Regions from separate parts of the Brevundimonas balnearis genome, predicted to be linked through region 1. Evidence: riboswitches for the same ligand, from Rfam matches in the RefSeq annotation. Region 1 holds a riboswitch; each other region holds the start of a gene.

The links. A riboswitch is a leader RNA that binds a small molecule or an ion and turns the genes downstream of it on or off. The one in region 1 is predicted to bind S-adenosylmethionine.
Region 2: linked by a shared signal. The riboswitch ahead of ACFFGE_RS02470 (TonB-dependent receptor plug domain-containing protein) and the one ahead of ACFFGE_RS04615 (TonB-dependent receptor plug domain-containing protein) in region 1 are both predicted to bind S-adenosylmethionine.
Region 3: linked by a shared signal. The riboswitch ahead of metX (homoserine O-succinyltransferase MetX) and the one ahead of ACFFGE_RS04615 (TonB-dependent receptor plug domain-containing protein) in region 1 are both predicted to bind S-adenosylmethionine.

What each region holds. Positions count from the first base shown of each region.
Region 1 covers NZ_JBHLSW010000003.1:703,255-713,120, forward strand. Annotated here, with positions in the region: gene ACFFGE_RS04580 (Mpo1-like protein) at 9-332, opposite strand; gene ACFFGE_RS04585 (type 1 glutamine amidotransferase domain-containing protein) at 397-993, opposite strand; partial or broken gene ACFFGE_RS04590 (hypothetical protein) at 1,343-1,435, opposite strand; gene rpsF (30S ribosomal protein S6) at 1,614-2,003, shown strand; gene rpsR (30S ribosomal protein S18) at 2,019-2,285, shown strand; gene rplI (50S ribosomal protein L9) at 2,287-2,871, shown strand; gene ACFFGE_RS04610 (hypothetical protein) at 2,946-3,248, opposite strand; SAM riboswitch class I at 3,463-3,572, shown strand; gene ACFFGE_RS04615 (TonB-dependent receptor plug domain-containing protein) at 3,757-6,156, shown strand; gene ACFFGE_RS04620 (hypothetical protein) at 6,277-6,645, shown strand; gene ACFFGE_RS04625 (replicative DNA helicase) at 6,741-8,210, shown strand; gene alr (alanine racemase) at 8,410-9,444, shown strand; gene ACFFGE_RS04635 (hypothetical protein) at 9,448-9,726, opposite strand; gene radA (DNA repair protein RadA) at 9,866-9,866, shown strand, end outside.
Region 2 covers NZ_JBHLSW010000003.1:281,282-291,147, forward strand. Annotated here, with positions in the region: gene ACFFGE_RS02445 (heme ABC transporter ATP-binding protein) at 1-252, opposite strand, end outside; gene ACFFGE_RS02450 (FecCD family ABC transporter permease) at 263-1,345, opposite strand; gene ACFFGE_RS02455 (heme/hemin ABC transporter substrate-binding protein) at 1,342-2,202, opposite strand; gene ACFFGE_RS02460 (hemin-degrading factor) at 2,199-3,263, opposite strand; gene ACFFGE_RS02465 (TonB-dependent hemoglobin/transferrin/lactoferrin family receptor) at 3,318-5,579, opposite strand; SAM riboswitch class I at 5,744-5,851, shown strand; gene ACFFGE_RS02470 (TonB-dependent receptor plug domain-containing protein) at 5,926-8,382, shown strand; partial or broken gene ACFFGE_RS02475 (APC family permease) at 8,456-9,733, shown strand.
Region 3 covers NZ_JBHLSW010000004.1:138,916-148,781, forward strand. Annotated here, with positions in the region: gene ilvC (ketol-acid reductoisomerase) at 1-705, opposite strand, end outside; gene ilvD (dihydroxy-acid dehydratase) at 708-2,447, opposite strand; gene ACFFGE_RS06410 (hypothetical protein) at 2,549-2,698, opposite strand; gene ACFFGE_RS06415 (amino acid kinase family protein) at 2,818-4,536, opposite strand; gene ACFFGE_RS06420 (hypothetical protein) at 4,646-4,783, opposite strand; SAM riboswitch class I at 4,970-5,084, shown strand; gene metX (homoserine O-succinyltransferase MetX) at 5,162-6,199, shown strand; gene metB (cystathionine gamma-synthase) at 6,199-7,386, shown strand; gene ACFFGE_RS06435 (hypothetical protein) at 7,383-8,639, opposite strand; gene ACFFGE_RS06440 (hypothetical protein) at 8,736-9,071, opposite strand; gene ACFFGE_RS06445 (alkene reductase) at 9,205-9,866, shown strand, end outside.

The DNA of each region.
Region 1 (9,866 bases):
GCCAGGCTTCAGAACTTCCGCTTGCCCGACACCGTCTCGAAGAACATCCGCCAGTCGCCCATCAGGCTCCACAGCGGGTATTTGAATGTGGCGGGCCTGTTCTTCTCGAAGAAGAAGTGCCCGACCCAGGCGAAGCCGTAGCCGACCACGGGCATGACCAGGAGCCACCACGGATTGAGCGTCACGATCGCGACGACGAGCACCGCCAGCACCAGCGCCGATCCGACCACATGGATCCTCCGGCACGTCCGGTTGGAGTGCTCATGGATGTAGTAGGGATAGAACTCGGCGAACGAAGCGTATCGCCGGTCTTCTGCGGGCGCTTGTGTCATCCGCGGACGATGCGCCCGACGGCCTGAGCTGGCAAGAGGCCGCCCCGGCCGTCCGGCCCCAGGCTCAATGAGCGACGGGGCGCGGCGCCTCCTGAGCGGCCTCCGCCTGCTCCGCGTGGCGGCCTTCGGCGAACTCCTCGATCATCTTGGCGCGGAAGGCCGGCAGGTCGTCCGGATCGCGGCTGCTGACCAGCCCCTGGTCGGTCACGACCTCCTCGTCCACCACCTCGGCCCCGGCGTTCCTCAGGTCGGTGCGGATGGTCTTGTAGCTGGTCAGACGACGCCCTTCGACCACGCCCGCGTCGATCAGGATCCAGGGCGCGTGGCAGATGGCGGCCACCGGCTTGCCCGCGTCGAAGAAGGCCCGCACGAAGGCCAGGGCGTCGTCGTCGATCCGCAGCGCGTCGGGATTGTGCGCCCCGCCGGGCAGCACCAGTCCCTGATAGATGGAGGGGTCGGTCTCGCTCAGCGTCTTGTCGACGGGGACCGCATCGCCCTTGTCGAAATGGTTGAAGCCCTGGATCGAGCCGGACTTCGGCGACACCACGTGCACCTCTGCGCCGGCGTCCTTCAGCGCCTTCATCGGCTCGGTCAGCTCGACCTGTTCGAAACCGTCGGTGGCCAGGATGGCGATCGTCTTGCCGTTCAGCTGTTCGGACATGGGGACTCTCCTTTGGGCTTTGGGGGTCATGAGGACCAACGCGGCCCCCGCCGCCGGGTTGCGGCCCCGCTTGGGCCTGCGACCGGATGCGTCATAGGGTGGGGCATGACCCGCATGCTCGTCCTTCTGATCGCCCTCGCCGGGGCCACGCCCATCGCCGCGCAGGACCGCTTCGGCCGCCCCTTCAGCCCCGGCGAACGCGAGCGCGTCCGCGTCGAGTCCCTTCGCCAGACCCATGTCGAGAACCAGCGGCTGTCCGACGACGTCGCCGCCGCCGCGCGAGCCCGCATCGAGGCGCTGAGATCGACAAATTCCTCGCCCGAGCAACGGGGGCGGGGCACCGCGCGCAGCGGGGTGGAGGGGGCGACCCCAAGCGCCGGCGTTCTGGTCTCGCCCCCTCCACCGCTTCGCGGTCCCCCTCCCCCTCGCGAGGGGGAGGAATAGACCGACGCGCGCTTGCCGCCCCGCCCGCTTTCCTGTATCAGCCCGCGCTTTCCAGGACGGCGGTCTTTTCGCGGAACGCCAAAGGAACGGGATCGCCCCGTTCGCCGCGATCAGAGCCATCGTCGACGGGCTTCCCGGCCCGCCGGCGCCGCCTTCCGCACACGGGAGAAGACTGCATGGCTCTTTACGAGCACACGGTCATGTCGCGCCAGGACATCAGCGCGCAGCAGGCCGAAGCGCTGAACGACACCATCAAGGCTCTGATCGAAGAGAACGGCGGCTCCGTCGCCAAGATCGAGTACTGGGGTCTGCGCAACCTGACCTATCGGGTGAAGAAGAACCGCAAGGCGCACTACTCGCTCCTCGCCATCGACGCCCCGCCGGCCGCCATGGCCGAGGTCGAGCGTCAGCTTTCGATCAACGAGGACGTGCTGCGCTGGCTGACGGTCCGCGTCGAGGAGCTCGACCTCGAGCTGTCGCCGCTGCTCGCGCGTCGTGAGCGCGAACGCGAGCGCGAGCGTGAACGCGGCCCGCGTCCGGGCTTCGACGAAGACGCCGCGGCCTAAGGAAGGACACCGATCATGACCGACACGACCCCCGGCACTCCGGTCGGCTCCGGCCCGGCCCGTCGCCCCTTCTATCGTCGCCGCAAGGTGTGCCCGTTCTCGGGCGCCAACGCGCCGAAGATCGACTACAAGGACGTGAAGCTGCTCCAGCGATACGTCTCCGAACGCGGCAAGATCGTGCCCTCGCGCATCACCGCCGTCTCCCAGAAGAAGCAGCGCGAGCTGGCCAAGGCGATCAAGCGCGCCCGCTACCTCGCCCTCCTGCCGTACGTGGTGAAGTAAGATGAAGGTCGTTCTGCTCGAACGCGTCGAGAACCTCGGCGCCATCGGCGACGTCGTCACCGTCAAGGACGGCTTCGCCCGCAACTTCCTCCTGCCGCGCGACAAGGCGCGCCGGGCCACGTCCGCCAACCTCAAGGCCTTCGAAGTCGAACGCGCCGCCATCGAGCAGCGCAACGAGAAGAACAAGGCCGAGGCCCAGAAGATCGCCGACAAGATCGACGGTCAGACCTACGTCATGATCCGTCAGGCCGGCGAAACCGGCCAGCTTTACGGCTCGGTCGCCGGTCGCGACGTCGCCGAGGCGATCCAGGCCGAGGGCGGCAAGGTCGAGAAGTCGCAGGTCATCCTGCACATCCCGATCAAGACCCTGGGCGTCCATGAGGTGCTGGTGCGCCTGCACGCCGAGGTCCGCGCCACCGTCAAGGTGAACGTGGCCCGCTCCGCCGACGAGGCCGAGCGTCAGGCCAGGGGCGAGGACGTCATCGCCTCGCAGTTCTCCGACGAGCGTCTGGCCGCCGAACAGGCCGCCCAGGAGCTCATCGAAGGCGGCGCCGGCCAGCAGGAAGCCTTCGCCGAAGAGGCCTGATCGGTCCCTTCGTGACGGCCTGAAGATCAGGGCGCGGTCGGAAACGGCCGCGCCCTTTTTTGTCGGGAGCGAGGCTAGACGACCTCGTCGAAGACGGCGGGCGCGCCGTCGACGGTCACTTCGGCCCGGTCGAGTTCGTGCCGAAGCCGCGTCTCCGCGAACCGCACGGCGAGCTGCACGGCCTGGAACGGCGTGGCCCCGAAGATCGGGTGGTCGCGCCAGTCCTCGCGGGACCAGATCACGTCGCAGGCCCAGGCGTCGAAATCCGGCCGGCGGTAGGGGCTGGAGACCGCCAGGTCGAACGAGATCGCCGCGCCGCCCGCCCGCGGCGTCACAGTAATCCCCTGAATCTCAAGGCATCGCGCCTCGTCGCGCATGTCATCGACCTCTGGAAAAGAGCGTCCGCTCGAGAGAACCTAAAACAATATCTCCGGCCCGACATGGGCGGCGTCCGACACGGGCCGCCGTCGCGAGTAGCGGTCGCGGTCACATCCATGATCCTGTGGCGCCGAACACTCATCTGACGTCCGCCGGTCATCCGAGCGTCACAGATTCCTCTTGCGCGCCGCATTTCGCACCGCAATATGGCCATGCTCATCGAGACCGGCTGAGGGACAGGCCCTTGGACGCCGGGGCAACCTACGGGAAACCGCAAGGTGCCAACTCCTGCGTAGACCTTCGGGTCTTGCGACAGATGGGCGGTGCGGAACCTGCTCGTGGTCCGTATTCGCACCTCCGTCACGCGGCGAGCCTCGATGCGTTGAAGGAGGCGACCGCCATGACCCGACCCTATGCTGCGCCGATCGCGGGACGCGTCCTTCATCCCTCCCCGAACGCCCGACCGGTCCTGACGCCGGCGGCTCGTCTCATCGAAGGATGACATCCATGATCCGCAACACCCGTAGCGTCCTCACGCTCGCGGTCTCCGCCCTGGCGCTCAGCGCCGGCGGCGCCCTCGCCCAGTCCGCCCCCGACCCCCAGGCGACCGAGGTCGAGGAGATCGTCGTCACCGGCACGCGCGTGGCCAATCGCTCGCGTCTCGACACCCTCGCGCCCGTCGACGTCGTCACCGCCGAGACCCTCGAGAACCGCGGCACCACCGAGCTCGCCGCGGCGCTCGCCCAGACGGTGCCCTCCCTCACCTTCCCGCGCCCGTCCGTGACCGACGGCACCGACTCCATCCGTCCGGCGACCCTGCGCGGCCTGCAGCCGGACCAGACGCTGGTGCTGGTCAACGGCACGCGCCGCCACGCCTCGGCGCTCGTCAACGTCAACGGCTCGGTCGGCCGGGGCGCGGCCTCGGTGGACCTCAACGCCATCCCGACCGGCGCTCTGGACCGCATCGAGGTGCTGCGCGACGGCGCCTCGGCCCAGTACGGCTCCGACGCCATCGCCGGCGTCGTCAACCTGCGGCTCAAGGAGGCCCGCTCCGGCGGCGGCCTGAACGTCACCTACGGCCAGTACTTCACCGAGGTGGAGACCGCGCGCGGCAGCCGCGACGAGGAGGACGGCCAGACCCTGACCGTCTCCGGCTGGCAGGGCTTCGGCCTCGGCGCCGACGGCTTCCTGACCCTATCGGCGGAGTATCTCCAGCGCGACCCGACCGGTCGCTCGGACTTCGATCCGCGTCCCGCCGCCGGCGGCGCCGTGACCGCCCGCCTGGGCGACCCCGAGGTCGAGCAGATCACCGTCTTCGCCAACGCGGGCGCCGCCCTGAACGCCGCCTGGGACGTCTACGGCTGGGCCGGCTACCAGGAGCGCGACAGCGAAAGCGCCGCCTTCCCGCGCCTGTCGGACAACGTGAACAACGTCGCCGCCATCTACCCCGACGGTTTCCTGCCCCTGATCGCCATCAACTCCCAGGACGCCTCGCTCGCCGGCGGCCTACGCGGTCAGATCGGAGGCTGGGAGGCGGACTTCAGCCTGGTCTATGGCCGCAACGCCCTTGAGTACCGCACCGAGAACTCGCTGAACTCGACCTACGGCGCCGACTCCCCGACCAGCTTCGACTCGGGCGAGACCATCTATGACCAGCTCGTCTTCGGCGCCGACTTCGTGCGCGGGTTCGAGGTCGGCCTGTCCGGTCCCCTGACCCTGGCTTGGGGTCTGGAGGCCCGACGCGAGACCTATGAGATCAAGGCCGGCCAGCCCGAGAGCTACAACCGCGGCCCGCTCGGAGGGAACACCGCGCTGGCGGGCGGGGCCCAGGGCTTCGTCGGCTTCCAGCCGTCCAACGAGGTCGACGAGGACCGCGACGCCGTCGGCGTCTACGCCGAAGCCGAACTGCCGCTAACCGACAAGCTGACGGTGCAGGGCGCGGTGCGCGTCGAGGACTATTCGGACTTCGGGGACAGCCAGACCGGCAAGCTCTCGGCCCGCTACGACTTCAGCCCGGCCTTCGCGATCAGGGGCTCGATCTCCACCGGCTTCCGCGCGCCGTCGCTGCAGCAGAGCTTCTACACCGCCACCTCCTCGGTCATCCAGAACGGCCAGGTGGTCGAGACCGGCACCTTCCCCGCCACCAGCAGCGTGGCGCGCATCCTCGGCGCCGAGCCCCTCGAGGCGGAGCGCTCGACGAACTACTCGCTCGGGACCGTCATCCGCCTGGGCGACTTCGACCTGACCATCGACGCCTATCGCATCGAGATCGAGGACCAGATCGCGCTGTCGGAGAACATCACCCGGACCTTCAGCCCGCAGGTCGCGGCGCTGCTCGATCCGCTGGGGATCCAGGCCGCCCGCTTCTTCATCAACGGCGTGGAGACCGAAACCGAGGGCGTGGACATCGTCGGCCGCTACCGGCTGAACACCGACACCCTGGGTGAGTTCGACTTCACCGTCGCCGCCAATTTCAACGACGTGACCGTGACCGAGGTGCCGACCACCACCTCGGTGCTCAACCCGGCGCCGACGCTGTTCAACCGCCAGCGCATCCTGACCTTCGAGGAAGGCACGCCGGACACCAAGGTCGCCGGTTCGGTGGACTGGGACTACGGCAGGTGGGGCGCCTCGGCGCGGGCCACCTACTACGCCAGCGTGACCCAGCCGGGCACGACGGCGGCCAACGACTACTTCACCGGCGACAAGACGGTGATCGACCTGTCCGGCAGCTACCAGATCACCGATCGCGTCGGCGTCACGCTCGGCGTCGACAACGTGTTCGACGAGTATCCGGACTTCACCCCGGCCAATCTGAACTCGAACGGCGTCCTGGGCTTCCCCTTCTATTCGCCCTTCGGCTTCAACGGCCGCTACGCCTACGCCCGGCTGAGCCTCAGCTGGTGACACCCGCCCTCCTCCCCCGCTCACGCGGGGGAGGAGGTCCTCTCCGCCGCCTTTCCGCCGAACTGTTCAGCTTCGGTTCAGCCTGGCGCGGCGAGCTTCGCGCGACGGAGGGACCCCATCATGCGCCTGATCATCGCCGCCGCCGTGCTGCTCCTGGCCGCCCCGGCATCGGCCCAGACGACCCGGACGCTCGACCAGTTCGTGACCGAGGCCAACCGGGTGCCCCTCAATCCCACCTCGGCGCTCAGGGCGGACGCCCGCCGCCTGATGCGCGAGTTCTCCACCAGCATGGGCGTGGTGTCCGCTCGCATCGAGGCCGACCGGGCCGCCGGCCGCACGCCGGCCGCCTGTCCGCCGGAACGCATCCAGCTGAACCCGCGCGAACTGCTGGCCGAACTCAACGCCATCCCGCAGGCGCGCCGCGCCAGCATGAGCGTGCCGGACGGGCTGCAGCACTGGATGGCCGGGCGCTATCCCTGCGGCGCCTGAGGATTTCCCAAAGGTCCACAGACCGGCGAAGGTTATGAACCGTCTCGGGGGCGACCGCTCCTGACGCGGCCGGGCGTCATGGGTATCCCATGATGATGAACGCGATCGCCCCCTTTCCAAGCCCCGCCGTCGCCGCCATGCCGCACAACCTGGAGGCCGAACAGGCGCTTCTGGGCTGTCTGATGTTCGACAACGGCGCCTTCGAGCGCCTCAGCGACCGACTGCGCGGAAGCCACTTCTACGAGCCGTTCCACCAGCGCCTGTACGAGTCGATTGAGGACCATATCCGCCAGGGGCTGCTCGCCGAGCCGACCATCCTGATGGAGCGCTTCAAGCAGGATCCCGCCTTCCAGGAGTTCGGGGGCCTTCGCTATCTCGCCGACCTCGTCGATCGCGCCCCGCCTGCGGCCAACGCGCCGGACTACGCCCGAGTCGTCTACGACCTCGCCCTGCGGCGCGAGCTGATCCGCATCGGCGGCGACATCATCCGTGAGGCGCCCGAACCCGAGCGCCCCGCCATCGACCAGATCGAGCAGGCCGAACAGTCGCTTTATTCCCTGGCGGAGACCGGCAAGCCCTCCTCCGGCTTCGTCAGCTTCGCCGAGGCCCTGAAGGGCGCCGTGCAGATGGCGGGCGAGGCGTACCAGCGCGAGGGCAAGCTGGCCGGTCTCGCCACCCACCTGGATGACCTCGATCAGAAGCTGGGCGGCCTCTATCCGTCGGACCTGCTGATCCTCGCGGGCCGCCCGTCCATGGGCAAGACCGCGCTGGCGACCAACATCGCCTTCAACATCGCGCGCAACTACCGCTACGAGATCACGCCGGAGGGGCGAAAGACGGTTTCGGGGGGCGTGGTCGCCTTCTACTCGCTGGAAATGAGCGCCGAGCAGCTGGCCATGCGTATCCTGGCCGACGCCTCGGGCGTCTCCTCCGACCGCCTGCGCAAAGGCGAGATCGACGCCGCCGATTACGGCAAGGTGCGCGACGCCGCCATCGAGATCGGCGAGAGCCCCCTGTTCATCGACGCCACCGGCGGCCTGTCGATCTCCAAGCTCGCCGCCCGGGCCCGTCGCCTGAAGCGCGCCGAGCACGGCCTGGACGTGATCATCGTCGACTACCTCCAGCTGGTCACCACGGGCGATTCCGGGGGCCAGAAGAACCGGGTGCAGGAGATCAGCGAGATCACCGGCGGCCTCAAGGCTCTGGCGAAGGAGCTGAACGTTCCGATCATCGCCCTGTCGCAGCTCTCGCGTCAGGTCGAGGCGCGCGAGGACAAGCGGCCCCAGCTGTCGGACCTGCGCGAATCCGGCTCGATCGAGCAGGACGCCGACGTGGTCATGTTCGTGTACCGCGAGAGCTACTACCTGGGCCGCACCGAGCCCAAGGAGGGCACCGAGGAGCACCTGAAGTGGCAGGAGGACATGGATCGCCTGCGCCACCAGGCCGAGGTCGTCATCGGCAAGCAGCGTCACGGCCCCATCGGCATCGTCAAGCTCAGCTTCGACGAGGACACCACCCGCTTCGGCAACCTCGCCCGCGACGGCCGCTACAGCGGGTATGACTAACCTCCCTTCTCCCCTCGTGGGAGAAGGTGGGCGCCGGAGGCGCTCGGATGAGGGGGCTCGTTCAGTTCGCGAGATGTCAGACGGATGAGGTGGCGCACACATCCCCCTCATCCGTCATGCTCCGCATGCCACCTTCTCCCACGAGGGGAGAAGGGTTCAACGCCCTTCCCCCGCACAGAACTTTCGGCATAAGGGCCGGATGAGCCTCAACGCGGTCCTCGACGTCGATCTTTCGGCCCTCGCGCACAACTTCCATGCCCTGGAAGCGGTCGCCGGCGCGCCGGCGCACCCGGTGGTGAAGGCCGACGCCTACGGCCTGGGCGCGGCGCCCGTGGCCAAGGCGCTGCTGGCCGAGGGCGCGCGCATCTTCTTCGTCGCCCGCGTGACCGAAGGCGAAGTCCTGCGGGCCGCCCTGGGCGCCGAACCGGTGATCTACGTTCTGGACGGATGCCCGCCGGGCGCGGCGACGGCGCTTCGGGCGTCCGGCCTGCGCCCGGTGCTGAACCAGCCCGGCCAGATCGCCGACTGGCTGGGCTCCGGCGGCGGCCCCTGCGGACTCCAGATCGACACCGGCATGAACCGCCTGGGCCTGCGCCCGGAGGACGCGCCGGGCCCCTTCGCCGGGCTTGAACTGGTGATGAGCCACCTCGCCTGCGCCGACGAGCCGTCTCATCCCATGAACCGTCGCCAGCGTGACGCTTTCGCCGCGGTGGCGACGCGCTACCCGGGGGCGGTGCGCTCGTTCGCCAACTCAGGGGGCGTCTTCCTGGGCCCGGACTTCGCCTTCGACGCCGTGCGCCCCGGCGTCAGCCTCTATGGCGGCGGGCCCGAGGGCCGCCCCGACGACCGGCTGAAGGCCGTCGCGATCTTCTCGGCGCCGGTGCTCCAGGTGCGCGAGGTGCCCGCGGGCGAGAGCGTCGGCTATTCGCGCGGCTTCGTCGCCGATCGGCCCGTCAGGGTCGCGACCGTCGGCGCCGGCTACGCCGACGGCGTGCTGCGCAGCTATTCGCCCCGTGGCCAGGTCGTCCTGAACGGCGAAACGCGCCCCTTGCTGGGGCGCGTCTCCATGGACGTCTGCGCGGTCGACGTGACCGGCCTTGACGTCGCCGTCGGCGACCGCGCGGAGCTGTTCGGGCCCCGCCGCCGGATCGACGACCAGGCCTCGGCCGCCGGCACGATCGCCTATGAGCTGCAGACCTCGGTCACGGCGCGCGTGCCGAGGCGCTACCGCTAGACGTCAGCCCGCGTCGCCGGTGACCGGGGCGTCCTGCTCCTCGATCACGTCGGCGCGCTCCTCCGCCTGTTCACGCACCTGATCGGCCTGGGCTTCGAGCGCCTCCTCGGCGGCGTCGGTGGGGGCCTGGTCGGCCTGGGCCTCGAGCACGGCGGCGTCGGCTTCGCCGGCGGCCTCGACCGCCTCGGCCTGGGCGTCGGCGGCCTCTTCCACGGGATCGCTGCAGGCGGCCAGCGACACGGCGGCGGCGGCGGCGGCGAGGAGGGCGGCGGTGATCTTCATTCCAGCTTCCTTTTTCAAGCGTTGCCTTGACCGAACGCCGCAGCGACCCTCGGGTTCAGTCCACGTCCGCCAATGACGCATCCGCCGGTCATCCACATCGCGCGCCAGGGAATCGGCGCGCTCTGCTAAGGACCGCGTCA
Region 2 (9,866 bases), 420 kb from region 1:
AGCGCGACGTCGGGCCAGGGTCTCCGGCGACATGTGTCTTATCGGCGTCCCGTCCAGCCGCACCTGACCGCTGTCCGGGGTGATCAGCCCGGACAGCACGTGCAGCAGGGTCGATTTGCCGGCGCCGTTGGGACCGAGAATGGCCAGCACCTCGCCCGGCCGTGCGGTCAGGCTGACACGATCGAGCAGCAGACGGCCGCGCCCGCGAACGACCACGACATCCTGCGCCGACAAGGTGCGATCGCCGCTCACGCCAGACCTTTCACGTCAGGCTCCGGCGCTTGTCGCGCAGCAACAGCCAGAAGAAGAAGGGCCCGCCGATCAGGGCCGTGACGACGCCGAGCGGCAGCTCGGTCGGGGCCACCGCCACCCGGGCGAGGGTGTCGGCGGCGACCAGCAGGCCACCGCCCAGCAGGGCCGAGGCCGGCAGCAGCACCCGGTGGTCCGGGCCCAGCACAAGCCGCACCAGATGCGGGGCCACGAGGCCCACGAAGCCGATGACGCCGCAGGCGGCGGTGGCGGCGGCGACGGCAAGGGCGGCGAAGGCGGCGGTGGTTCGGGTCAAGCGGGTCGGGTCGACGCCCAGCGCCCGCGCCTCGGTCTCGCCCAGGGCCATGGCGTTGAGCGCCGGGCCGAGGCGGACGAGGGCGGCGACGCTCAGGCCGGTCAGGGCGAGGGTCGGAAGAGCCGTCAGCCAGGTGGCCGCGCCGGCGCTGCCGAGGGTCCAGAAGGCCAGCATGCGCAGCTGCTGCTCGTCGGACAGGAAGGTCAGCCAGCCGATGCCGGCGCCGGCGAGCGCACCGGTGGCCACCCCGGTCAGCAACATGGTCGACACCACCAGCCGTCCCTCGCTGCGAGCGGCGACATAGACGACGGCGGTGGCGGCGAGCCCGCCGAGGAAGGCGGCGACCGGCAGGGCGGCGGCGCGGATCGCCGGCGACAGCTCGCCGAACAGGGCCGGGCCCAGGACTATCACGGCGACGGCCGCCAGCGCCGCGCCGGACGAGACCCCGATCAGGCCCGGGTCGGCCAGGGGGTTGCGGAACACCCCCTGCGCCGCCGCGCCGCTGACGGCGAGGGCGGCGCCGGCGGCGAAGGCCAGCATGACGCGGGGCGCGCGCACCTGCTCGAACACCGCCTGGGCCAGGGGGTCGGCCGCCACCGGCAGGCCCAGCCGCCGCAGCAGCAGGGCGCCGATCTCCAGCGGCGGGATGGCGACCGCCCCCTGGCCGAGCGCCAGCACGAGCACCACGAGAACCGCGACGGCCAGACCCGCGACGACGCGGCGCGCGCGCCGGCGATGACGGGCGACGAGGGCGCCGGTCTCGAGCGCGGCGCTGGTCACGCCGGGGTCCGGATCAGCTGCGCCAGCTCGCGCGCGGCCTGCGGCAGGCGCGGGCCGAAGCCCAGATGCAGCAGCGGGTCGAGCGGAAGGACATGACCCTCCCGGCCCGCCGGGGTCAGGGCGATCGCCGGAAGGGCCGCCACCCGCGCCGCCCCCCCGGCGGCGTCGAGGGCGTGGGACATCATCAGGATCACGTCCGGCGCGCCGGCCACCAGCGCCTCGGTCGAGATCGCCTTGTAGCCCTCGTGGTCGGCCCCGGCGTTGTCGCCGCCGGCGAGCCCGATGATGGCGTCGGCGGCGGTGCCGCGCCCGCCGGCCATGGGGCTGCCGGCGCCGACTGTGAGCAGGAACAGCACGCGCGGCCGGCCTGGGAGGGCGGCGATCTCCGCCTCCGCCGCGGCCCAGTCGCGCTCCAGGGTGGCGACCGCGGCGCCCGCCTCGGTCTGGCGGCCGAACGCCTCGCCGACCTGGCGCAGGTTGGCGGCCACGTCGGCGGCCGAGCGCGCGGGCGGCACGGTGATCACGCGCACGCCCGCCTGTTCGATCTGGGTCAGGGCCGAGGCCGGGCCGGCGTCGCCGCCGGCCACCAGCGTGGTGGGGCCGAGCGAGAGAATCCCCTCGGCGGCCAGCTGGCGGAAGTAGCCGACGCGGGGCAGAGCCTCGACGGCCGCCGGATAGCTGCTGGTGTCATCCACCGCGATCAGCTGCGGCCCGAGGCCGAGGGCGTAGACGATCTCGGTCACGTCGCCGCTGACGGCGATGATCCGCTCTCCCGCCGCCGCCTCGGGCCGGGGGCTGCAGGCGGCGGCGAGCAGGCCCGCCCCGGCCGACAGGAGGAGTTCGCGGCGGCCGATCACGCGAGGCTCTCCAGCTCGGCGCACAGGGCGCGCCAGGTCTCGAGCTCGGCCTGTTTCGGCTTGCGCTCGCCGAACACCATGGCGAAGTTCCGCCCCCCGGCGTCGAACAGCTCCAGCGAAGTGACGATCCCGTCGCGGGTCGGTTTGCGCACGATCCAGCTCGTCGCGATGGCGTCCTCGCGCAGGTGCAGGTTGAAGCCCTTGTCGAGCACGTTCAGCCACGGGCCCATGACCTTGATGGTCTGAACCGGGCCGGTGTGGATCTGTATGCAGCCGCGGTTGCCGACGAACACCATGATCGGCAGGGCGCGTTCGGCGGCCCGCTCCAGCAGGGCGCGCATGGCCGTGTTCGACACCGTCCGGGCGAAGGGCGCGCCGACGAGGCGGAAGGCCTGCTGCCGGCCGACGTTGAAGTCCTTGAGCAGGCCGAAGAAGTCGTGGGTATCCTGCAGCGCCTCCCAGTTGGCGCGCAGGCCGGCGACATCGATGTCCGCGTCGGGCCGGTCGACGGGCGCGTCGGGATAGGGGGTTGGGGTGAAGCCGTCGGTCTGGTCGGCGGCGGTGAAGGCCGCGACCAGCGCGTCCCAGGCGGCGAGGTCGGTGGTCTCGCGGGCGAACACCTTGTGCACCGCCTCGCCCTCGCCGTCGAAGATCTGCAGGCTGCGCCGCATGGCGCCGTCGGCGAGGGTGTCGTTGACGGCGAAGGCGTGGCGCCAGTGCTGCATGAACAGGCGCAGGTCGATGTCGTGGTTCAGCACCATGCCGGCGCCCGGGAAGATCTCGACATGGTCGAAGCTGCCGACCTTCTCGTGGACGCAGGACTCGTTGCGGGTCAGCACCATGACCTCGCCCACCACCGGCAGGCCGCGGACCAGGTCGGCGAAGTCGCCGTCCAGACGGACCGTATCCACGCCCACGCGGCTGGCGACCAGGGCCGCCTCCGACACGCCGAGCTGGCGCGCGGCGTCCCGGGCGCGCAGGCCCGGCTGGTCGTGACGGGCCCGGGCCCAGCGGGCGCGGAGGTCGGCGGCGGCGTCGGCAGCCACGTTGGCGAGGGTCATGGGCATCTCTTGAGAACGAGTCTGCGACGTAGTCGCATTCTTAGATAAATACATTCAGTAGCGGAACACCAGCGAGGCGCTGAAATTCCGGCCCGGCTGGGTCCAGGCGTCGAGCACGGTCGAGCTGGCGGCCAGGCCGCGCACGTCGCTCCACCAGGCGTAGGTTTCGTCCGTGAGGTTGAAGGCCCCGACCCGCAGGGTGGCCTGCTCCGTCAGGTCGATCCAGACAGTGGCGTCCAGCACGGTGAAGGCGTCCGGCCGCCAGCAGGCCGCGCGCGTGCCGCCCGGCGAGCAGGTTCCCCCGACGTCGCGGGCGTCCTTCTGCGCCGAATGGGTCGCTGAGACCTGACCGCCGAACCGGCCCGACGGGGCCGTGTAGCGCACGCCGGCGACGAGCTTCAGCGGGTCGACGCTGTCCAGCGGCAGGCTCACGCCGTTGCGCTGCTGCTCGCCCTCGGCGCTCGACACAGCGGCGGTGAAACCGAGGCCGCTGTCCCAGTCGGCGTCGATCCGGCCCTCGAAGCCGCGAATCTCCACCTCGGCCAGGTTCACGTACTGGAAGCACAGGGCGAAGGTCCCGCACGTTGTCGGGAAGGGACGGCTGAGCATCACCTGCTCGATGAAGTTCTCATACTCCCCTGAAAACACAGTGGCGCTGCCTCGCACCCGGGCGCCGCCGAGGTCGAGGTCGCGCAGGCGGACGCCCGCCTCCCAGGTCTTGCTGGTTTCCGGCTCCAGGTTCGGGTTCGACACCGAGATGTAGCCCGACGACGGGTTGGAGAAGCCGTTGTTGACCTCGGAGGGCGCCGGGGCGCGGAAGCCCTCGCCGTAGTTGGCGAACAGGCCCAGCACCGGCGTGGCCCAGAACACCGCGCCGATGCGCGGCGTCAGGCGGCTGTCGCTCGTCGACTCGGTGGCGCCGACATAGAGGGCGTCGGCCGTCGGCTCGACCTCGAAAGCGTCGTAGCGCAGCGACGGGTAGAGGCTCAGGCGCCCGTTCAGCAGCCGGATCTCGTCCTGGATGAACACCCCGGCGAGCCGGTAGTCGGTCAGCGGGAAGGGCCGCGCGGGGAAGGTCTCGCCGAACGGCGGCACGGTCCCGTCGCGGATCCCTTCCTGGGTGGTCTCCGAGGCGTCCGCCCCGATCGTGACGCGGTGACGAATGCCGAGGGCGTCGAAGCCCAGCCGGGCTTGGCCGCTGAAGCCCACGACCTCGCTGTGGAAGGTGTTTAGCCGGGTGCGGTCGGCGGCGCCGTTGCGGTCCTCGGCGGCGAACTGAACGACTTCGGCGTCCTGGTGATAGACGGTCAGGTGGGTTTCCTCGACCGGGCCCGAGGCCGGCCGCCAGGTGTGATCGAGCGCCAGCCGGGTGCGCTCGGTGGTGTCGCGGGCGTCGAGGTCGATCACCGCCGTGGTCGGCGGCACCGCCGGGGCGGCGACCGGCGCGGCCCGGCCGCTGAACACCTCGGTGAGAACCTCACGGTCCTGCAGTTCGGCGGTCAGGCGGAAGCGGTGGGCGGCGTTTGGCTGGAACACCAGCTTGCCCAGCCAGCTGTCGCCGCTGATCTCCTGCGGATTGGCGGCGGTGCGGCGGGCGTCGGGGGATTCGTCGGTCCCCTGCGTCTCCTGCTCGACGCCGTCGCGGCCGGTCCAGGCCAGCATGGCCGACCAGGGGCCGGTGCGGCCGGCGAGGGTCAGGCCGGTGGAGGTGCTCTCGTCGGCCGAGGCGTAGCCGACCCGGGCGCGGGCCCCGAAAGCCCGCTCCCCGCCCAGCAGGTCGGCCGGGTCCTGGGTGATGAAGCTGACCGCGCCGGCGACGCCGTCGCTGCCGTACAGGGCCGAGGCCGGACCGCGCAGGATCTCCACCGACTTGAGCAGGCCCAGATCGACATAGTCGCCGCGGCCCACGGCCTGGGGCCCGAACAGGAAGGCGTCGGGCAGGCGCACCCCGTCCACCTGGATCAGCACCCGGTTGCCCTCGAGGCCGCGGATGTTGAAGCCGGCGTTGCCGTCCCGGCCGGTGGAGCCGGAGGCGGCGCCGAAGCGGGCCGGCGCGCTGCGCACAGAGACGCCCGGCTCGTAGCGGACCAGATCCTTGATGTCGGTGAATAGCCCGTCCTCGATCTCGCGCTGCGTCGTGACGCTGACCGTCGCCGGGGCCTCGATCGGGTCCTGCTCGGTACGGCTGGCGGTGACCACCACCTCGCGCACAGTCACCGGATCCGACGCGGACGGATCGACGCCCGGCTCGCCGGCGAGTGCGGCGGCGGGCAAAATGAAGGCGGACGCGGCGGCGCCGAGGAGGAAGTGACGCATGGGGATCCCCTGAACTGGCTGAGGCGGCCGCTTATATGCGAACGACTCGCAGAGTCAATCGCGATAGAGGCAAGCTGTGCTGCGAGCACGGCGGCAACGGCCCGCCTAGACCCCCGAGACGTCTTCCCCATTGAAGGCTCAGCTTGTGCGTTGCACCATCGCGGTGCTCATCGAGACCGACCGAGGGACAGGCCCTTAGACGTCGGGGCAACCTCCGCCTCCAGCGAAAGGTGCCAACTCCTGCGGGACCTTCGGGTCGCGAGAGATGAGGGCGGCGCCGGCTGACGCTTGCCGCTGATCGATCCACCGCCGGAGCCTCGCGAGCGAGGTTGAAACGGGGGATCCCATGACCCATCGAACTTCAAAGCGCGCCGCCCTTCTGGTCAGCGCGGCCTCGTGCGTGCTGGCGTCGGTCGCCCAGGCCCAGACGCCGGCGGCGCAGGACCCGGTAGCGACCGTCGACGAGGTCGTCGTCACCGGCTCCCGAACCGCGCAGCGTAGCCGCCTGGAGACGGCGTCGCCCGTCGACGTGCTGACGGACGAGCAGATCACCCAGGCGGCCGCCGTCGGCGGCGAGTTGGGCTATGCGCTGCAGGTGCTGGCGCCCTCGTTCAACTTCCCGCGACAGTCCAACTCCGGTCCGGCCGATGTCGTCCGGGCGGCCCAGCTGCGCGGCCTGTCGCCCGACCAGACCCTGGTCCTGGTCAACGGTCGCCGGCGGCACACGACCGCGATCGTCAATCTGGAGTCCAAGATCGGCAAGGGGACGACGCCCGTCGACTTCAACGCCATTCCGGCCTCGGCCGTCGGCCGGATCGAGATCCTTCGCGACGGCGCAGGCGCCCAGTACGGCTCTGACGCGATCGCCGGCGTGGTGAACGTGCGGCTGAACGATTCGCGCGTGACCGGCGGCCGCTTCAGCGCCACCTACGGCGCTCACGTCACCGACTTCGAGCCCTTCGACGACGAGATCACCGACGGCGAGACGCTGGTGCTGACCGGCGACTACGGCTGGGGCCTGGATGGCGGCGGCTTCTTCCGTTTCGGCGGCGAGCACAAGACCCGCGAAGAGACCGAACGTGGCGGACCGGGCGTCCTGCCCTTCTTCGAGGATCAGACCGCCGACAACCTGGCGCTGGAGGGTCAGAGCCTGTTCCGCGCCGGCGATCCGGAGGTCGAACAGCTGAGCGGGTGGTTCAACACCGAGGTTCCGCTGTCGGAACGTTCCAGCCTCTACGCCTTCGGCACCTTCGACGACCGCGAGGGTCGAGGTACGGGCTTCTTCCGCTTCCCCGACAGCTCCGGAAACATCCGCGACATCTATCCCGACGGCTATCGGCCGATCACGGTGGTGGACAGCACCGACGTGCAGCTGGCCGGCGGCTGGCGGACGGTTGCGGCGGGCTGGGACCTGGACCTGGGGCTCAACTACGGCGTCAGCGAATATGACTTCGGCCTGGAGAATTCGCTGAACGCCTCGCTCGGCGCCGCCAGTCCGACGTCCTTCGACCTCGGCGACTATCGGACCGACCTGCTGGCCGCCAATCTGGACGTGACCCGGGGCTTCGCCGTGTCCGGTCTGGCCTCTCCGGTGTCGGTCGCCGCCGGCCTGGAGGTTCGCCGTGAGACCTTCGAGACGGGCGCGGGCGATCCGGCCTGCTACGCCGCCGGGCCGCTGACTGATCGGCCTGCGAACAGCCAAGCGGCGCCGGGGCTGCGGCCGGAGGACACGGTCGATATCGATCGCGATGTCTGGGGCGCCTATGTCGAGGTCTCGGCCGACCTGACCGACCGGCTGTTCGTCGATGCGTCCGCCCCGTTCGAGGACTATTCCGACTTCGGCGATGCCGTGGCGGGCAAGCTGGCGGCGCGCTACGCCCTGACCGACGCGGTGGCCCTGCGCGGCTCGGTCTCCAACAGCTTCCGTGCGCCTTCGCTCAGCCAGACCGGCTTCCAGTCCGCAGTCAGCGACCGGGGAGCCGGCGGGGCCCTGGTGACCGTACGCACCGTCCCGCCCGGCAGCGCCATCGGCCAAGCCCTCGGGGCCGAGCCGCTCCAGGCCGAAGAGTCGCTCAGCTTCACAGGCGGCGTCGTGTTCAATCTGGGTACGAACCTCAGTCTGACGATCGACGCCCACAGGGTCGATGTCGACGACCGCATCACCCTGTCGCGTCGCGTGGAGGGCGACGATGTCGCGACCTTCATCGAGGCTCAGACCGGCATCGCGGGAGTCACGGCGGTCAACCTGTTCACCAACGCGGTCGACACCCGCACCGAGGGTGTCGACGTGGTGGCGTCCTGGCGCACGGACCTGGCGGGCGGGCTGCTGAGCTTGCAGGGCGCCTACTCCTGGGCCGAAACGGAGATCCGCTCGGTGGACGCGCCCTCGGCCCAGTTCCAGTCGCTCGGCTTCGGGACCGATCTGATCGGGCTGGAAGAGCGCAATACCCTCGAGGACGCGGCCCCCAAGTCGAAGGTCTCGCTGGCGGCGGACTGGACCCGCGGTCCGCTAAGGCTCTCCAGCCGGATCACCCACTATGGCGAGACCACGCGCGTGTTCGATTTCGGCGGCGGCTTCGCCCCGGCCCAGACCTACGGGGCCGAGACCCAGGTCGATGTGGAGGCCGAATACGACTTCGGCGAAAGCTACAGCGTGGCGGTCGGGGCCAACAACCTGCTGGACGAGTATCCGGACGAGTCGAGCGCCGACATCGGCTACTTCGGCAACTTCCCCTACGATGTCCTTTCGCCGATCGGGTTCAACGGGCGCTATGTCTATGCGCGTGTGACTGCCCGTTTCTGAGGACCGCGTGACCGACGATGTCGCCGACCCAGCGGGCGGGCAAGTCCCCGCCCGCCGCCTGTCCAGCCTGTATGTGGCCGTCATCTCGGTCGGCATGGTCGTGGGCGCGGAGATCTTCAAGAGCCCCGCGCTCGTCGCCGCCAACGCCGGTTCGACCGAGTGGTTCTTCGCCGCCTGGCTGATCGGCGGCGTCGTCTCCCTGCTCGGCGCCCTGGTTTATGCGGAACTGGCGACGGCGTTTCCGAACGCGGGGGGCGACTATCACTTCCTGAAGAGAGCTTACGGGGCAAGGGTCGCCTTCCTCTTCGCCTGGGCCCGATTCGCGATCATCAACACGGGCTCCATCGCGCTGCTGGGCTTCGTGCTCGGCGACTATCTGAATGCGGTGTGGAGCCTGGGTCCCAATGGGTCGGCGCTCTACGCCGCCGGGGCGGTGATCCTGCTGACGCTATTCAATCTGCGCGGCGTCCACGGCTCCGCCGGGGCCAACTTCAGCCTGACGGGCCTGGAGGCGCTGGGCATGCTGCTGCTCGGGGCCGCCGCCGGATGGATGATCTTCACCGGTGCGCCGCCGCTCGACCCCGCCGAGCCCACGACCCCTGCGATGCCTCCCGCCACCTTCGGTCTGGCCCTGGTGTTCGTGCTGCTCGCCTTTGGAGGCTGGAGCGAAGTCTCCACGCTCTCCGCCGAGGTTCGGGACCCCCGGCGAGGCATGCTGAGGGCCCTGATGCTCGCCATCGGGACGATCACGCTCCTGTTCCTGATCGCCAACTGGGCCTTGTGGCGCGGGCTGGGCCTCGACGGACTGGCCGCCAGCGAGGCGCCGGCCGCCGATCTGATGTCGCGCGCGTTCGGCTCCCAGGCGGCGACCGTGCTGGCGCTCGGCGTCGCCTTCGCCACGATCACCTCCATCAACGCCACGATCGTCGTGGGCGCGCGCACCACCTAGGCCGCCGCTAAGGACTGGCCCGTGATCGGGCGAATGGCACGCTGGGACACGGCTCGGGGGGCGCCGACCCGCGCCATCGTCGCCCAGAGCGCCGTCGCACTGGCGCTCGTGGGCCTAGGGGCCGCGACGCGGAACGGGTTCGCGACCCTGGTGGACTTCACGGCACCCGTCTTCTGGCTGTTCTTGGCGGCGTCCGGCGTGGCGGTGATTGTCCTGCGCATCCGGCGGCCGGACGCGGAACGGCCGTTCCGAACTCCGCTTTATCCGCTCACGCCGGTGCTGTTCATCGCCTCCAGCCTTTACATGGTCTGGTCCAGCGTCGCCTACGTCCGGCTGGGCTCGCTCGTCGGCCTGGGACTACTCGGTGCTGGGCTCCTCATTGTCAGCCTCAGACAGCGATGAGTTCGGCGCGCCGACCCGGGCGACAGTGCCGGGAGACCTGCGAGCGCGTCAGCAGATAGAACTCGCGCCGGCACCCACATGGGCGCAGAGCGGGGTCGATCGGCGGGTCCACAGCACGATCAGGTCGCACCGT
Region 3 (9,866 bases), on a different contig from region 1:
CACGATCAGCTTCAGCTCGTGCAGGCACTCGAAATAGGCGACCTCCGGCTGGTAGCCGGCCTCGACCAGGGTGGAGAACCCCTGCATGACCAGCTCCTTGGCGCCGCCGCACAGGACGGCCTGTTCGCCGAACAGGTCGGTTTCGGTCTCCTCCTTGAAGCTGGTCTCGATCAGGCCGCCGGTGGCTCCGCCGATGCCCTTGGCGTAGCCCATGGCCCGGTCGCGCGCCTTGCCGGTGGCGTCGGTGTGGACCGCGAACAGCGCCGGCACGCCGCGCCCGCGGGCATACTCGCGCCGGACCAGGTCGCCGGGTCCCTTCGGCGCCACCAGGATGACGTCCAGGTCCTTGCGCGGCGCGATCCGGCCGTAGTGGATGGAGAAGCCGTGGGCGAACAGGATGGCCGCGCCCTTCCTGGCGTTCGGCTCGATCGTCTCGCGATAGATGTCCGCCTGGGCCATGTCCGGCGTCAGGATCGCGATGATGTCGGCGCCCTTCACGGCCTGGGCGGGCTCGGCGGTGGCGATCCCGTCGGCCTGCGCGTGGCGCCAGCCCTTGCCGCCCTCGCGGACGCCCGCGATCACGTCGAAGCCGGACTCCTTCAGGTTCTGCGCGTGGGCGCGGCCCTGGCTGCCGTAGCCGATGATGGCGATGCGCTGGCCGGCGATGGCGCCGGGGCGAACGTCCTCGTTGGTGTAGATCTGCATGGTCAGGCGTCCTCTCGGGCGGGCGTGGCGGCCGGGCGGAAGACCTGCGCCGGCGGGGGATTGGGGATGGTCACCGCCCCTTGCGCCGCAGAGGCGACGGTGGCGGCGTATTTGGCGAAGACGCCGGTCGGGGCCGGGCGCGCGACGGGGACGAAGCCCCTGCGGCGGGCGTCCAGATCGGCGGCGACGTCGATGCGCCGGTTCGGCACGTCGATGGTGATGCGGTCGCCGTCGCGGATCAGGGCGATCGGCCCGCCGACCGCCGCTTCCGGCGACACATGGCCCGCGACGAAGCCGTAGCTGGCGCCCGAGAAGCGGCCGTCGGTGATCAGGGCCACCTCGCGGATTCCGCGCCCCTTCAGGGCGGCGGTCACCTGCAGCATCTCGCGCATGCCGGGTCCGCCCCTGGGCCCCTCGTAGCGGATGACGATGACGTCGCCCTCGCCGACCGAGCCGTCCTGGACCGCGTGGAAGGCGTCCTCCTCGGAATCGAACACCACGGCCGGGCCCTCGAAGCGGTCGATGGCGTGGCCGGTCAGCTTCAGGATCGCGCCCTCGGGCGCCACGTCGCCGTAGATGACGGCGAAGGAGCCGCGCGGCGTGACCGGGGCGGCGACGGCGGTCACCACCTGCTGGCCGGGCGCTTCCTCGGCCCGGGCCGCCTCGGCGAACAGGCTCTCGCCCGAGACCGTCGGCGTGTTGGCGATCAGCCCGGCCTCGGCCAGCCGCTGGGCCAACAGACGCGTGCCGCCGGCGGCGTACAGATGCGACGCCAGGAACCGTCCGCCCGGCTTCAGGTCGCAGATCACCGGCGCGGCCTCGCAGGCCTGGTGGCAGTCCTCGACGCCGAACTCCACCCCCGCCTCCGCCGCGATGGCGGTCAGGTGCAGCACGGCGTTGGTCGAGCCGCCCGAGGCCGAGACGGCGGCGGCGGCGTTCTGCAGCGACCGGCGGGTGATGTACTTCCTCGCGTGATCGCCGGCGAAGACCCGCTCGACGATCAGCCGGCCGCAGCGCTCGCCCTCCGCCGCCTTGGCGGGATCGACCGCGGGCACGTCGTTGGCGCCCATCGGCGACAGGCCCATCATCGACAGGGCCATCGCCATGGTGTTGGCGGTGAACTGTCCGCCGCAGGCGCCCGCGCCCGGGCAGGCCGCGCTCTCGACCGCCTTCAGGCCCGCGTCGTCCAGGGCGCCCGCGCCGTGGGCGCCGATGGCCTCGAACACCTCCTGAATCGAGATCTCGCGCTCGCCGATCCGGCCCGGCAGGATGGTGCCGCCGTAGTAGACGAGGCCCGGGATATCCATCCGCGCCAGGGCCATGGCGGCCGCCGGGATGGTCTTGTCGCAGCCGACGATGCAGACGACGCCGTCCAGCTGATGTCCCTGGATGACCAGCTCGATGGAGTCCGCCACGACCTCGCGCGAGATCAGCGAGGCCTTCATGCCCGGCGAGCCCATGGAGATCCCGTCGGTGACGACGATGGTGTTGAAGTCGACGGCGTAGCCGCCGGCCGCCGCGATCCCGGCGCGAACGTCCTTCGCCAGCCGGTCCAGGTGCATGTTGCAGGGGGTGACGGTGGACCAGGTGTTGACGATGCCGATCATCGGCTTGTCGAAGTCCTCGTCGCGCATGCCCGCCGCCCGCAAATAGCTGCGCGCCGCCGCCCGCGAGGGGCCGCGCGTGATCGCATGGCTGCGGCGCTCTTCAGGTCGTTTTTCGGGGGAATAATTTTGCGTCATCTGCGGTCGGGCGATCTGAGCTTGGTGGGTGCTGAGGCAAGAAAAAACCCGCTGCCGGGGTCCGGAGCGGGTGTGGGGTGCGGGCCTGGCTGTTCAGAAGGTCAGGTCGCGAGCATCCACACCGCTCCGCAGAGCAGCCCAGTAAGTACCGTGAGAATAAGGGTTTCAGCCGCGAGGAGAGTCTGCACGCGCGCGATCGCGACGGCCTGGGCCGGGCGGCGGGTCAGAATGTGGGTCGCGCCGTGGGCCACGATCCGCTCCTTGGTTGATGGCGTCATAAGACCATGCTTCGCGGCGGCGCACAAGTCTCGCGACAAGAAAGTTCCATGACTGTCCGCCGGAAAGGCGCCATCAGGGTGAATTTTGCCGATCACGCGGCCACGAGATCATGCAGGTCGGCTAGAACGCTCTCGCAGGTGGCGTGGCGGCCGGCGCCGCGTCCCTTGCAGGTCCAGACGCGACCGTCGGCGCCCACGACGCGCAAGGCGTTCCGCTCGCCGTGCAGCGCGAGAAACAGCGGCTCCTCGACCGGCTTGAGGCGCACCTCCGCCCCCAGGACGCCGCCGATCGAGCGACACGCCCCGATCTGGCGCACGCCGGCCTCGCGCGGCGGCGAGGCGGCGTTCAGCGCGTCGAGCGGCAGGTGTTCGGGCAACCGTCCGAAAGCTTCGTAGGCGAGCAGCCGGACCTTGGCGGCGGAGTCGTGGCCCTCCAGATCCGCCGACGGGTCCTCCTCGGCGAAGCCCGCCGCGCGCGCCTCCGCCAACGCCTGATCGAACGGGGCGCCCTGGTCCAGCCGGTCGAGCATGAAGTTGACCGTGCCGTTCAGCACCGCTTCGAACCCGGCGATCGGGCCCGCCTCGCGCGCCTTGCGCAGCGTCTCGATCATGGCCACGCCGCCCCCGACCGCCGCCGAATAGGCGAGCCGTGCGCCCGACCGCTCGGCCAGCGCCTGCAGGCCCGCGGGGTCCAGGCTGATCGCCTGCTTGTTGGCGCTGGCGACGCGAAGGCCCCGCTCCAGCGCCTTGACGATCAGATCATGGCCGGCGCGGCCGTCGGACAGGGCCTCGAGCACGATCTCCGGCTCGCGCGCGAGGAGGTCGTCGGCGCGGGTCGTCAGCAGCGCCGGGTCCACCGCCACGTCACGCGGTCGCGCGGGATCGCGCACCAGGACGCCGACCACCTGAAACCTCGGGTCCGCCGACAGCCGCGCGTAGAGCCCCCCGCCGACCACGCCGCAGCCGGCGATGGCGACCCGAACCGGCCGATCCTCAAGCGGCGCGACCGGGGCCTCCAGTCGGGCGCCGATCCGCGTCCCGCCGGACGAGCCCAGCGCCGAGACGACGATCTCCAGCCCCTCGGCCTGGGCCAGCTCCAGGGCGTCGGCCTGGACCAGCCTACCGCCCACCCGTTTCGCCGTCGCCCAGTCGCAGGCCTGGAACCGCAGCGCCGCCGGATCGGCGCCGTTGGGATCGCGGTCGAACAGGCCGTCGACGTCCTTGACCAGCCGCACGTGATCGAGCCCCAGCGCCGAGGCGATCACCACCGCCGTCAGGTCGGTGCCGCCCCGACCCAGCAGCGCCAGCCGCCCGCACGGCCGCACCGCGCCGAAGCCGGGGGCGATCACCACCTCACGGCGGGCCAGCGCCTCCGCCAGACGCCCGCCCTCGACCCCGACGGGCCGCGCGTGCTCGGCCGCGCCCACCGCCTTCAGGCCGAGTTCGCGCACGCCGAGCGCCTCCACGTCCAGGCCGATCCGGTCGCAGGCGATGGCGAGCAGGCCCGCCGCCTTCTCCTCGCCGCCCAGCACATAGGCCGGCAGAAGGTCGTTGTCGTGCGCCAGGCCCAGGCCGCGCGCCTCCGCCAGCCGCCGGTCCGTCTCACCGGCCAGGGCCGAGACCACCGCCACCACCCGACGGCCCTCGCGCACGTGGCGGTAGATCTCCGAGGCGACGCGGGGCGCGTCCTCGACGCCGCGCAGCACGGACGAGCCGAACTTCAGCACCACCACCTCCGCGGCGGGGGCGGGCTTGTCGGCGACGCGAAGTCGGGCGGAAGCGGGTCGGTCGATCAGATCGAGGGGGGACATCGGGAGGCTCCGGAAGGTCGTTGGCGGCGGCGGGGATGGGACGTGAAAAACCCCGCCTGGCGGGGCCGGGCGGGGGTCGGGTCTGTCGCTTGCCTGGGTTCGGCGTGCGCTAACCTGTCCCCGCCCCGGAGGGCATGGTGGTGGTGGTCATACCGCCGCCGATGAGACCGGAGGTGAGGCCGCGCACGCCGGCGCCCGTCGCCGCGAGGGCGATCGTCAGGCCGGTGATGTGGTCAGCGCGCGCCACGGGACGCTCCGTTCAGGTCTGCCGTCAGCATGACCGCGAGCGCGACGGCCTGTCAACCCGCCAAGCATGAAACTTGCGCGACAGGACTTCGGCTCAGTCCATCGCCGGTGATCGCGCGGATATGTGGGGCGAGATTAGTCGATTTTTGCGCTTGACCGCCGCCGCACCTGCGAACAGTCTAGGGTCAGCTCATCAAGACCGGCTGAGGGATAGGCCCTTTGACGCCGGGGCAACCATCGGGTTCCGCCCGAAACGGTGCCAACTCCTGCGGAGGCCTCGCCGGCCTTCCGAGAGATGGGTGGAGGCGTCGATCAGGCGACGCGTCCACGGGTCTGTCGCCGCACGAGCCTTGTCGGGCTGAACGATGTGGACGACCCGATGACCCTGGCCTTCGCCGACCCTCAGACCGATCTGGAGCCCCTCTGTCGGGCCCGCCCCCGCCCCGCCTCCCGGCGTGAGGACGCCGTCGACGCGCGCGTGCCGATCCCCGCCGATTTCCGGCTGGAGTCCGGCGACCGGCTTCCTCAATCCGCGATCCTCGCCCGCCTGCACGGCCCTGCCGGCGCCCCGGTGGTCGCGGTGGCCGGCGGCATCTCTTCGGGGCGCTTCGTGCACCGCACCGAGACCAACGGCCTGGGCTGGTGGTCCGGCGCCGTGGGTCCGCGCTGCCCCATCGACCTCAACCGGCTCCAGGTCCTCGCCTTCGATTTCGCCCCGGGCGCGGAGGGCCTGGACCGGGCCGTGACCATCACCACGCGGGATCAGGCGCGGCTGCTGGCGCTGGTCCTCGATCACCTGCGGATCGAGCGGCTGGCGGCCTTCGTCGGCTGTTCCTACGGCGGCATGATCGCCCTGGCCTTCGCCGTCCTGTTCCCGGCCCGGGTCGAGCAGCTGCTGGTCGTGTCCGCCGCCCACCGCGCCCATCCGCTGGCGATCGCCTGGCGCGGCGTCCAGCGGCGGATCCTCGAGCTGGCCGAGGCCGCGGGTCGCCCGGAGGACGGCGTGGCGCTGGCCCGCCAGCTGGCCATGACCACCTATCGCACCGCGGACGAGTTCGACGCCCGCTTCGAGGTCGAGGCCCCGGCCCGGGCGGGTCAGGCCTATCCGGTCTGCGACTATCTGGTGGCGCGCGGCCGGGCCTATCGCAAGCACACCACCCCGGCCCGCTGGATCAGCCTGTCGGACTCGATCGACCGCCACGCGGTGCAGCCGGAGTCGGTGACCGTGCCGACCACGCTCGTCGGCTTCACCTCGGACCGGCTGGTGCCCATCGAGGACATGCGCGAGCTCGCCGCCCGCCTCCCCCTGCTGTTCCGCTTCGTCGAGGCGCCGTCGCTGTATGGCCATGACGCCTTCCTGAAGGAGGACGCGCTGGTCGGCGACGTCCTTCGCACCGCGCTCAAGGAGATCGTCTGATGAGCGACCGCCGCCCCGATCCACGCACCCTCGCCGCCCGCAGCGGCGTCGACCAGGACCCGGCCCACGGCGCGGTGATGCCGCCGCTGTATCTGTCGTCCAACTACGCCTTCGCCGGGTTCGAGCAGAAGCGGCGCTACGACTACACCCGCTCGGGCAATCCGACCCGCGACGTGCTGGCCGAGACCCTGGCGGGGCTGGAGGGCGGCGCCGGCTGCGTCGTCACCGCGACGGGCATGGCGGCGGTCGATCTCTCCCTGTCGCCGCTCGAGCCCGGCGACCTGCTGGTCGCGCCGCACGACCTCTACGGCGGCACCCACCGCCTGCTGTGCGCCCGGGCGAGGAAGGGCCATTTCCGGGTCGTCTTCGTCGACCAGAACGACGAGACGGCGCTCGCGGCGGCCCTGGCCGAGGGCCCGAAGCTGGTCTTCGTCGAGACCCCCTCCAACCCGCTGCTGCGCATCGTCGACATCCAGCGCATCTGCCGCCTGGCCCACGCGGCGGGGGCGAAGGTGATCGCGGACAACACCTTCCTGTCGCCGGCCCTGCAGCAGCCGATCCGGCTGGGCGCCGACGTGGTCGTGCATTCGACCACCAAATACATCAACGGCCATTCCGACGTGGTCGGCGGGGCCCTGATCTCGGCCGATCCGGCGGACCATGAACATTACGCCTGGTGGGCCAACTGTCTGGGCGTCACCGGCTCGCCGTTCGACGCCTATCTGACTCTGCGTGGAGTGCGCACTCTGTTTCCCCGCCTGGAGCAGCAGCAGCGGTCGGCGCAGGCCGTCGCCGAGGCGCTGATCGTGCATCCGGCGGTCAAGGCGGTCCACTATCCGGGCCTGCCCAGCCACCCCGGCCATGCCCTGGCCCGGCGCCAGCAGACCGGCTTCGGCGCCATGCTGAGCGTCGAGCTGAACGGCGGGACCGAAGCGGTCCGCGCGCTGGTCGAGACGCTCCAGGTCTTCACCCTGGCGGAATCCCTGGGCGGGGTGGAAAGCCTGATCGCCCACCCGGCGACCATGACCCACGCCGCCATGACGCCGGAAGCGCGGATCGAGGCGGGGATCACGGACGGGCTGCTGCGACTGTCGATCGGGCTCGAGGCGCCGCAGGACCTGCTCGCCGATCTGTCGGCGGGGCTGGACGCGGCCCTCCGACACGGCCGCGTGGCGCAGGCCGCTTAAGTCAACAGCGCCTCGGCGCGGGCGGCCAGGGCGAACGCCCCCTCCTCCTTGGCCAGCGCCACGGCTTCCGCCAGGGCCAGCCTGGGCAGGGCGGCAGGGCGGCCCAGCAGCCGTCCGCGCGCGGCGGCGACGTGTCCCAGTGCGATCTGGTCGGCGATCCAGTCAAACGCGTGCGGCGGCTCGGCCACGCCCGCCGCGCGCGCGCCCAGACGCCGACGCAGCGACGCCTCGATCTTCGACAGCGCGCCGAGGTCGCCCGCCTTCTCAGCCGCCAGCGCCTCCTGCTCCAGACGCCGCTCCCTCAGGGCCGCCGCCAGGATGGACGCGTCGGGGGCCAGCAGGCGCTCCACGGCCCTGAGATGCGCGAGCGACGGCGGCTGCTCCAGATCGCCGCGCGCGACCAGCAGGGCCGCCCAGTCCAGCGGACTGTGGTCCGCCGTGAACAGGTCGGTCGCCGCCTCGACCATGGCCACGGCCTGGGTCCGGGCCGCCGCGTCGCCCGCCATCCGGGCCAGGGCGCCCAGGCCGACGCCGCACAGGGCCAGCGCGCGCGCGCGCGTCAGCGGCCTGGCCTCGGCGGACGACGCCTCGACCATCTCGCGCAACAGCCGGCCCGCCTGATCCAGCAGGCGCGAATCGCGATCCGCCAGGCCCGCCTCCAGAAGGGCGCCCGCCCGCTCCAGCCTCAGGTCGTCGAGCATCGCCGTCGGCAGCCCGACGACCTCGGCGGCGCTGAGCGCGGCGTCGGCCAGCGCCAGGGAGTCCTGGCGCGCCGTGGGCATGGCCAGCAGCAGGCCCAGCCTGAGCGCCAGCCGGGCGTGCAGCACCGCCGCCTCGGCCTTCAAGACGTCCGTGGGCGGATCGCCCAGGTCCTCCAGCATGCGTCCCGCCGCCGCCAGGCCCTCCGGTCCGCCGACCAGATCGAAGCGCGCGATCAGATTGGCTATGGCCGACATGCGACCGGCGATCCTGCGTCCGCCGTCGCCCGCGTTCAGGACGGCGTCGGCCGCCGCCGCGTCGGCCCGCTCCAGGCTGTCGAGCCGGCCCCGGCGGCGCGCATGCTCTCGCCACAGGGCGGCGGACTTCAACGCGGCCTCGTGCGGCTGAGCGGCCGAGACCCGGCCCGCATCGACGGACGCCCGCTTGGCTTCCAGCTCCAGGGCGGCGACGGGCAGCAGTTCGACCCAGCCGAGATCCTCGGCCGGGCGTCGCCGGCTGAACAGCCGTCTCAGATCACGTCCGAAGTCGAACATGGGAAGCGCCTTGATCGTCCTTTCGTCCCGTGACGGGACCGTCGGACGGCCCCTTGCAGGTTTCGCGCTAACGTCTCCACCGCCACGACGGTTCGATCAGCCGAGGTTGGGCGTTCGGGCGCGGCAGGCGGCCAGAGCCTCGCGCGCGGCGGGATCGCGCCGGGTGAGCTGTCGGACGGCCAGGGTCCGCGCGGCGGTCTGTTCCCGATCCACCTCGATCTCGCTCTTGCCGGCGGCGGCCCCCGCCTGCGCCGTCGCCAGCGCCCAGAACAGGGCCGCGTCGGACAGGGCGCGGCCCTCGCCGCTCTCGCCGCCCTCCAGCTCCGAGGCGGCCTGGGTCAGTCCGGCGCAGCGCAGCGTCTCCGCCCATGACAGCGGCGGGGCGGGCGTCTGTTGCGCCAGGGCCAGGGTCAGGATCGCCGTCAGGATCAAGGCGGAGGGCTCCGTCGATTTCGCCTGCGACTAGACCACGCGGCCGTGGTCGAAGAAAGGCGATCGCCCCCTCTGGCGTTCCGTTCGCGGCCTCCCACATGACGGCCTCGGTTTGCAACAGGAGGTGTTGCCGATGTCCAAGCTCTTCGACCCGATCACCCTGGGCGCGATCCCGCTCAAGAACCGCGTGGCGCTGGCGCCGATGACGCGCAGCCGCGCCGGCGCCGGCGAGGTGATCAACGCCACCGCCGCGGACTACTACGCCCAGCGCGCCGGGGCGGGCCTGATCATCACCGAGGCGACCCAGATCAGCCGCCAGGGTCAGGGCTATCCGAACACCCCCGGCCTCTTCACCGACGCCCAGGTCGCGGGCTGGCGCGCGGTGGTCGACGCCGTTCACGCCAAGGGCGGCAGGATCGTCGCCCAGCTGTGGCACGTGGGCCGGGTGTCGATCCCCGACTATCAGCCGGACGGCGGCCAGCCGGTCGCGCCGTCGCCGGTCGCGGCCAAGGGTCAGGCGATGAAGCCGGACTTCACCTTCACCCCCTTCGTCACGCCCCGGGCCCTGACCACCGACGAGATCGCCGGCGTCGTCCAGGATTACGCCCACGCCGCCCGCCGCGCCCACGAGGCCGGCTTCGACGGCGTCGAGATCCACGCGGCGAACGGCTACCTCATCGACCAGTTCCTGCGCGACGGCTCCAACACGCGCACCGATCAGTACGGCGGCGCGATCGAGAACCGCGTCCGCTTCCTGCTTGAGGTGACCCAGGCGATCGTAGCCGAGATCGGCGC